One region of the Arthrobacter sp. MDB1-55 genome, then DNA from elsewhere that is predicted to be linked to it. Evidence: riboswitches for the same ligand, from Rfam matches in the RefSeq annotation. Region 1 holds a riboswitch; the other holds the start of a gene.
The links. A riboswitch is a leader RNA that binds a small molecule or an ion and turns the genes downstream of it on or off. The one in region 1 is predicted to bind cyclic di-AMP.
Positions count from the first base shown of each region.

Region 1 (4,405 bases):
ACCGAACTCGCCGAACGAGAGGTGCTGGGCGCGCGTTTTCACCAGCCCGAAGGAGGCAACATCCCAGAAAGCTGTGGACCCTCCGACGCCCAGAACAACTTCATACCCTTCGGGGGCACGGAAGAAGTCCATCAGCCCTGACCGCACAGAGCCGACCAGGTTCTTGACCGGAGCCTGGCGGTGGGACGTTCCGAGCAGGTCAGTCCCCGCACGGTTCAGGGCTTCCAGCTGCTCCGGACGGACCTTGGAGGGGCCTGCGCCGAACCGTCCATCCTTCGGCAGCAGCTCGGTTGGGATGCGGATGTCGGTGGAAGTGCTCATGATTACTCCAGGACGGTTGCTTGGTGTGGGGTCTCGCAGACCATTCTGCCCCAGCGGCCGCAGCGCCGGCGCATTGTGACCGGTGGGAGTGCACAACACCGTGCTGATGCGTCCCAGTCAAAGCGGCAAACCTACATGGGTTAACCTTGTGGGGCGTAGGGATGACGACGGTCGCCCGTTTTCGGGGCGCTGCTGCCGCCGCATCAACGCTCAAACCGCACCAGTGCCAAGGAGCTGAACCCCGCATGACGGACCTCATCGACACCACCGAGATGTACCTGCGGACCATCCTTGAGCTCGAGGAAGAGAACATTGTTGCTCTGCGCGCGCGGATTGCCGAGCGGCTTCGGCACTCCGGGCCAACGGTGTCGCAGACGGTCGGCCGCATGGAACGCGACGGACTGGTGATCGTGACCGGGGACCGTCACCTCGAGCTGACGGAGCTCGGACGCCGGCGGGCCACTGAGGTGATGCGCAAGCACCGGCTGGCGGAGCGGCTGCTTTCTGACGTCATCGGCCTCGACTGGGCGTACGTCCACGACGAGGCATGCCGTTGGGAACATGTGATGAGCGAGCGCGTTGAGCGGAGGCTGTATGAGCTGCTCGGTCAGCCGACGCAGTCGCCCTACGGCAACCCGATTCCCGGTCTCGAAGCAATCGGGGGTACTCCCTCCGAGCTCCAGACAATGGGTGTGTGCACTCTCACAGAGGCCATGGCAACATACGTCCCGGGATCGAGCGTGACCCTCGTACGTCTCGCTGAGCCGATCCAGGTTGATCCTGAGTTGCTGACCCAGCTGGACGAGGGCGGCCTCCGTCCCGGAGCCCGCATGACGCTGCAGGCTGTAGGCGAATACGTGTCCGTGCGGGTGCCCGATGTCGAAGGTGCATTGGAGCTTCCACCCGAAGTCGCGTCGCACGTTTTCGTCGCGGTTTAGTTTCCGCCCCGGCGGTCCGGACAGACCCGCTGGATTCCCGAAGGATATCCACAGCATGGTTACGGAATGATTACTTTTGGTCCGTCCGAGCTATAGTTAATCCCTGGCGCTGATACTTCAGCGTTACCTGGTTCGCATGCCTAACCCTGTCAGCGAACGCAGTGTTTCAAGATGGACAGGGGCGGAGGACCCACAACCGGTGATGGCTTGCCATGACCTTGGGGTGAAGTCCGGGTGCTGCCACTACGCGCGTATCCGGGCCGAGTTTTCTCATACTCGAATCCGACAGCTAACTTCGCAGGCGGAAATGAGAGAGGGTCTCCTTGTCGAACACTGCTTCGGGGCGCCGCCGTGCCAGCGCCCCGGTCGCTGAAGCGCGGCCACGCGACGCCCACAGGCGTGAGCGGGCCGAGCGAATCGCCAGTCAGGCAGCGGTGCACGCAGCCGCTTCGCCTGCCCCGGTGTCTTCACCTTCCCCGGCTTCGCCACGTCTGACGGTGCCAGAGGCGCCTCGCTGTGCAGCCGCTCCAATGTCACGGCGTGAAGCCCGCACTGGTTCCGTTGCGTCCGTGAGCAGCGGAGCGTTCGCGCAGCCAGCGGCGCTGCGCCCCCGCGATGGCCAGAGGATTGAACGACGACGACGCGCTGTCACCGCTCGCCGCGACGTCTCCTTCGCCGGGATCAGCCAGAAGGTCGCCATTGCAGCCGCCGCATCGGGCATGGTACTGACCGTCGCACTTCCCACCACCGCCGCAGTCGTGCCCGCAGAGGCTCAGGTAGCTGCCGCCGCTTCGGCCGAGCAGGCAGAGCCGCAACCCATCCAGGCGGCCGCGGGCGCCGAGGTTTCGTTTGACCGCGCTGCCCTTCACGGCAAGTTCGATCCGGACGCCAAGCTCGTGGAGATTGTTTCTGCATCAGGTGGAGACATCGTGGCGGATGAGTCGAAGGGATCGCTCTCCGCGCCGCTGGACCACGTGGTGATGAGTTCGCCCTTCGGGACCCGGGTGAGCCCGATCACCGGTGCCGGGGAGCTCCACACCGGGCAGGACATGAGCGAGGCCTGCGGCACTGCTGTCAGAGCAGCAGCGGCCGGCACCGTGACGTTCGCGGGCTGGCATGCCTACGGCGGCGGCAACCGTGTGGTGGTCAAGCACGCCAACGGGTTGGAGACCACCTACAACCATCTGTCGGCGATGGATGTCACTGTGGGCCAGGTTGTGGACCGCGGGGAAGCCATCGCCCGGGTGGGTTCGACGGGTGCCTCAACGGGCTGCCACCTGCACTTTGAGGTGCTTGTCGACGGCAAGAACGTCGACCCAATGGGCTGGCTCTGAGCCGTTGCTCAGGTCGTCGTAACCATGAACACACCGTTCCGTGACCTGAATGTGACATACCTGATTTTCTGATGTACCGTTTCACTCGTGCCAAATCGCAGGGGGTTTGGCACTCTCGCGCAGATCGCCTAGCTCTGCCACTGCACGAGATCCGTTCGCAACAATCGCATGGCAGGGGCGGGGGAACCAATTGCGGGCTTCTTCTTCAGAAGTCCTTGGGGTTAAGTCGCTGGATCTGAGACGATCCGCGGCCGGGTGACTCCCATCCGAATCCGACAGCTCACCTCGCAGGCGTAGGGAGAGGCAATTTAACGTGTCAAACAGCTCTGCGCTGGGCCGCCACCGTGCGGTGCCGGCTCATACAAACTCGCTCGCAGCCATTTCGAAGGCTGTTTCTTCTAACGCAGGTTCCGTAGGACGCCAGGCAGCAGTTATCGTCGCCGCTTCCGGCCTCGTACTCACCGCCGGTCTTCCCGCTCACGGCGCATCTGACGCCCAGCGTTCAGCCCAGGCCGTCGGAACCCTCAGCGCAGTCGCTCAGCCAACCGCCGTCAGCGCATCCGCGGATGCAGCAGTTTCATTCGAGCGCGCAGCCGTCGAAGCCGTCGCTGCTCCCGAGATCGAAGTTGCTCCCGTTGAGGCTGCTCCGGTCGAAGCTGCGCAGGCAGAGGTCGTCGAAGCAGCACCCGCTCCGGCCGCAGTGGAGGTTGAGACCGTAGAGGTTGCAGCCGTCGCCCAGCCCGAGGTCAAGGTCGAGGCCGCCGCAGTGAAGGCTCCAGTCCCTGTCGAAGCGCCTACATCCAGCGGGGTCGGTGCAGCACTCGTCGGATCCGCTTACTCCCAGATCGGCGTTGCGCAGGATTGCACCGCCATGGTTGAAAAGGCTCTTCGCTCCATCGGCAAGTCCGTCGGAGATATCGCACCGAGCGACTTCTTCGCTTTCGGCTCCGTAGTATCCACTCCCGCACCCGGTGACCTCGTGGTCTCGGGCGGTCACGTTGCCATCTACGTCGGCAACGGCCAGGTCATCAGCGGTGGCCTGAACGGTATGAACACCGGCCTTCACAGCCTTTCCGACCTCTCCGGCTACAGCTTCGTCCGCGTTAGCTAGAACCAGTTACCTGGAGCACACACACATGACCTCGAATACCCGTGCCATCGCGCGCCACCGCGCCGAAGTACAGCGTTCCGCCCACCTCTCATCCATCGCACGCGCCGTCAGCGACAACGCTGGGGGAGTGGGACGCCAGGCAGCCGTCATTGCGGCAGCTTCCGGTCTCGTTCTGACCAGCGGTGTCGCCGCAAACGCGGTCGAACTTCCGTCGGAACGCAACACCGTCACCACCGCGCTTGAGGTCGAGGCCGTCAAGGCTCCGGTCCAGGCGCCGGCTGACGCTGAGATCTCGTTCAACAAGACCGCCGTGAAGGCTGTGGCAGCTCCTACAGTGGCAGCGCCTGTTGTAGAGCCGCAGGCGGAGACCGTTGAAGCCGCTCCGGTTGAGGTTCCGGTTGTTGAGGCCGCAGTTCAAGCCGCGCCTGCAGTCGCAGTGGAAGCAACGGCCACTGTTGCTGCGCAGCCAGCTGTCGCCGAGAAGCCCGCCCCCGCAGCACCCGAGGTATCGTCCGGCGTGGCCGCCACCATCGCTGCTGCCGCCAAGGCTCAGCTCGGTGTGACCCAGGACTGCACACGCCTTGCCAGCAACGCTCTCGCTGCCGCTGGGATCAACTTCCACGGCTGGCCGGCCGGCTACCTCTCCCTTGGCCGCACGGTCAGCGCCGCTGAAGCGATCCCCGGCGATCTGATCTACTACG
Region 1 covers NZ_JBNHID010000003.1:621,158-625,562, reverse strand. The annotation lists gene serC (phosphoserine transaminase) at 1-321, opposite strand, end outside; gene AC5RU3_RS14505 (iron-dependent transcriptional repressor DtxR) at 567-1,259, shown strand; cyclic di-AMP (ydaO/yuaA leader) riboswitch at 1,387-1,578, shown strand; gene AC5RU3_RS14500 (M23 family metallopeptidase) at 1,829-2,593, shown strand; cyclic di-AMP (ydaO/yuaA leader) riboswitch at 2,740-2,901, shown strand; gene AC5RU3_RS14495 (NlpC/P60 family protein) at 2,907-3,704, shown strand; gene AC5RU3_RS14490 (NlpC/P60 family protein) at 3,730-4,405, shown strand, end outside.

Region 2 (4,405 bases), on a different contig from region 1:
CAGTCCACGTGACCCCAGGCCTGCGCCATGCCTGAACTTCCTGAGGTGGAGGTAGTCCGCCGTGGGCTCGCGCGGTGGGTGCGCGGACGCCGTATCGAAGCGGTCGACGTTCTGGATCCACGTTCTATCCGCCGCCACGCAATGGGAACCGAAGACTTCATCGGCAACCTCGTGGGTGCCTCAATCTCGGATGCCGTCCGCCGCGGAAAATTTCTCTGGCTGCCGCTCACCGGTCCGGATGATGGCGCAGCCCTCCCTGACACCGCCGACGACGCCGGATCGGACGCAGCATTGTCGAGTGGCTTGCTTGCCAGCGGGCAACGGCACGGCGGATCCGCCGTTGCGTTGATGGCTCACCTGGGTATGAGCGGCCAGCTGCTGGTCGAGGATTCCCACCAGCCCGACGAGAAACACCTGAAAGTACGCCTCACGCTTTCGTCCACTGGCGGGGCCGATCCGCTGCCGAAAGAACTCCGCTTTGTCGACCAGCGAATCTTCGGGGGGCTCTTTGTCACCAGCATGGTGACCACGCCGGATGGTTTTCCCGGCGGACTGGGGGAGGACCCGGCGCCGTTGGTGCCCGTTGAGGCAGCACATATCGCCAGGGACCCGCTGGACCCGGCTTTTTCCTTCGATTCCTACTTCGGCAAACTGCGCGCCAGGCGTACCGGGCTGAAACGCGCGCTCCTCGACCAGACACTTATCTCCGGTGTGGGCAACATCTATGCCGACGAATCGCTCTGGGACGCAAAGCTTCATTATGCGCGAGCAACAGATACCCTTCGCCGGGCGGAGGCGTCACGGTTGCTTGAGGCGTGCCGGAGCGTCATGAGTCGGGCATTGGATGCGGGGGGAACCAGCTTTGATTCCCTGTACGTCAACGTGAATGGAGCATCCGGTTACTTTGCACGCTCGCTCAACGCGTATGGCCGGGAGGGTGAGCCCTGCCGAAGGTGTTCTGCGAGCGGCCTGGAGTCGCGAATACGGCGGGAAACGTTCATGAATCGCTCCTCCTACACGTGCCCCCGGTGTCAGCCCAGGCCGCGCAACGGACGCTGGTGAGCGTCACAGGACGTGACAAAAGTAAGTAAGCTGACTAGATTCGAAATCTGGGTATCCGACACGTCAGGAGAATCGCAATGAAGAACAAGTTGGTATTTGCGGCAGGCATGGCGGCAGGCTACGTCATGGGTGCGCGGGCCGGTCGCGCGAGCTACGAGCAGATCAAGGTCAAAGCGAATGAGCTTTGGAAGAGCCCGAAGGTCCAGGACAAGGTCTCTCAGGCATCCGAGACGGTAAAGGCGAAGGCTCCGGAGGTGCAGGCGCAGGCTGAGCAGGTGTTGAAGAAGGCGCAGTCCGCAATGCATCGCGGCAACGATCAGGACGCTCCCAAGAGCCCCACCGACGAATACAAGATCTGACGCTAGGGCCCTGTAAGGCACGCGGGAATGGCCTCTCTGTGATCGAAACGTGACAATTCAACCAAAGGAATGTAACGTTATGGATACGCCGGGTTCAAAAGCCCGGCTTCCTTCTGGTGGATTTGCCTAATCCTGCCGCCGCTGGAAGGTCCGTTCGCTACACATCGCGGCAGGAGCGGGGGAACCAGATAGTGGGCTTCTTCAGAAGTCCTAGGGGTGAAGACGAATCGGCCTAAGGCTGATTGTCCGGGTGGCTCCCATCCGAATCCGACAGCTAACTCCGCAGGCATTGGGAGAGGCAATTTCCGTGTCCAAAAACCGTCATATCGCGCGCCACCGTGCAACTTCGCCCAGCACCATGCAGCTTGTGTCCAAGGCCGTCAGCGCTCACGCTGGCACCGTTGGCCGGCCTGCGGCCGTTGTTGTAGCAGCTTCCGGAATTCTCTTCGGAGCTGCACTCCCGGCAAGCGCGGGAACCACCACCACTACTACTTCGGCTGCAGTCCAGGCGCCTGAGGTCAGCGTTCAGGCGGCGTCCGCCCCCGTAGCGCCGGCTCCTGCTGCACCGGCCCCCGCCGCTGCGGCTCCGACCCACACGGTCAAGTCCGGCGACACCCTCGGCTCGATCGCTGCCAGCTATGGTGTCAGCCTGGACGCCGTGTTCGCTGCGAACGGCCTCGGCTGGGATTCGATCATCTACCCGGGCCAGGTCATCAGCCTGTCCGGTAGTGCTGCTGCGGCTCCGGCCCCTGCTGCGGCTCCGGCTCCTGCTGCTGCTCCTGCACCGCAGGTTCAGGCTGCTCCGGCTCCCGCCCCGGCTCCTGCTCCGGCTCCTGCTGAGACCAGCACGATGAACATCACCACCGCATCCTCGACCAAGATTCAGGTTGCAGAAGGCTCGGGCAGCGCCACCGGCGCAAGCATCCTCGCTTCGGCTCGGGCCCAGCTCGCGGCCGGTCTGATCCAGGACTGCACCGTCCTGCTGGAGCGCGCACTGGGAACCGGCGACCTCGGCCCGGCACAGTTCGCTGCCTACGGCACCCCTGTCAGCACTCCGGCACCAGGTGACATTGTCATCAGCGCCGGACACGTGGCCGTCTACGCCGGCAACGGCCAGGTCATCAGCAGCGGCATGAACGGTGCAAACCTCACCATGCAGCACCCGCTGAGCGATCTGGGCGCAGTGTCCTTCTACCGCGCGTAGCAGGCACCTGCGGCCACTGTGGCTCGCACCGCATAGCTGTTCAACATAAAAGGGAGAACCGGGAATCCGGTTCTCCCTTTTGTTTCCCACGTGCATTTCCGCCGTTCTGCCATCTGCCAGCATTGTCGTTCGGCTCGCCTGTGCCGTTGAGCGAAGCGGGATCCTCACGGTGGGACGAGGATCAGATCGCAACACCGTAGTGGTCAGCCAGCCGTGCAAAGCCCTCGTCGAGGCTTACCTCAGGGGTCCAGTCCAGAAGCTTCCGGGTCTGGCGCTGGTCAAACCAGTGCGCCGTCGACAGTTGCTCGGCCAGGAAACGGGTCATCGGCGGTTCACCGTCGGCGTTGGATCCGCGCCAGAACGTCTCGACGGCGCTTCCGGCAAGTCGGCCAACCCAACCCGGGACAGACATCCTCGGTCCAGGAACTCCGCCTGCCGCGCACATGCGGGCAAGGAGTTCGCCGATGGGGCGTGGTTCACCGTTCGTGACCACCAAAGCCAGGCCCCGCACATGATCGATCCGGTGCAGAGCGGCCGCAATGGCGGATGCCGCATTGTCCACATAGGTTGTGTCGACGAGTGCTGTGCCGCCGGCGAGGAGCGGAAGCCTGCCGGCACGGGCGCGGTTCAGGACGCGCTCCACCAATTGAGTATCTCCCGGTCCCCACACGATGTGAGGGCGGATGGCAGTGACCGACATGCGATCGTCATTCGCGCCAAGGGCAAGGATCTCCGACTCAGCCTTGGTCCGGGCATAGGATCCCCTTGCTTGCCGGGGATCTGCCGGTCCGGCCGCAGCACCGACCAGTGGCTTTCCGATGTGCGCAACCGAGGGCGAGGATACGTGCACGAACCGACCGATCCCTGCTGTCCGGGCAGCCCTGAGAAGATCAGCTGTGCCGGTGACATTGACGCGGTGGAACTCCGCCGGATCGCCGGTGAATGAAACCTTAGCCGCGAGGTGAACGACCGCGTCCATGTCCGCCACAGCGGTCTCAAGCGTCCTTCGGTCGGTTAGCTGACCGGTCACATCCTCCGCGCCCAGTACGCCCGAAGATCGGCGCTGCAGGGTCCGGACGGTATGTCCGTTCTGCACCAGTAGGGAGGCGACCGCTCCACCCAGCATTCCGCTTGCACCGGTCACCAGGACCTTCACGGTCTTTTCCTTCCGCGTCCCTCGAGCGCAGCGGCAGCCCATTCGGCCACCGCAGAACGGTCGATCTTCGCGTTGTGCCGGATATCAGTGGGCAGTGCGGACACCGTCAGTACGGCAGCCAGTTGCTCACTGCCGACCGCTTGCCTGACGGCGCTGGCCAAGGTTGTCGGTGCGAGGCTGATTGCTCCTGCACCGTGGGCGGGCTCCACAACGGCAACCACAGCCTGTGTGCCGGCCGGACCTATTCCAACCACGGCCGCCTGACGAACGTCGTCGAGTCGCTCGATTGCCTGCTCCGGCCCTACGGGCGTCAGGATGCCATCGGCGGATGTGATCAGGTGTGCGAGCCGTCCTTCTACCCACAGCCGCTCCTGAGCGTCGAGGTGTCCGACGTCGCCGGTGCGGTGCCAGCCGGCAGTCCGGGAGGATTCACGTTCAGTCACCCATAACCGGAAATAGCGGTCCTTGACGTGGGGAGCGCGGACGAGGATTTCTCCCGTCACACCCGGCTCAGCTGTGGGTTCACCCGACGCAACGCCGTCGCGGTCAAGCGCACTGATGCGGATTTCCGCTCCCGGAACGGGCGCCCCGACGCATACTCCGTTGCCGGCACCCGAACACGTC
Region 2 covers NZ_JBNHID010000001.1:921,062-925,466, forward strand. The annotation lists gene rnc (ribonuclease III) at 1-12, shown strand, start outside; gene mutM (bifunctional DNA-formamidopyrimidine glycosylase/DNA-(apurinic or apyrimidinic site) lyase) at 28-1,062, shown strand; gene AC5RU3_RS04440 (YtxH domain-containing protein) at 1,140-1,421, shown strand; cyclic di-AMP (ydaO/yuaA leader) riboswitch at 1,567-1,724, shown strand; gene AC5RU3_RS04445 (LysM peptidoglycan-binding domain-containing protein) at 1,729-2,625, shown strand; gene AC5RU3_RS04450 (NAD-dependent epimerase/dehydratase family protein) at 2,807-3,781, opposite strand; gene AC5RU3_RS04455 (alpha/beta fold hydrolase) at 3,778-4,405, opposite strand, start outside.
Region 2: it holds a riboswitch for cyclic di-AMP, as region 1 does, so the genes downstream of both, AC5RU3_RS04445 (LysM peptidoglycan-binding domain-containing protein) here and AC5RU3_RS14500 (M23 family metallopeptidase) in region 1, are expected to answer to the same signal.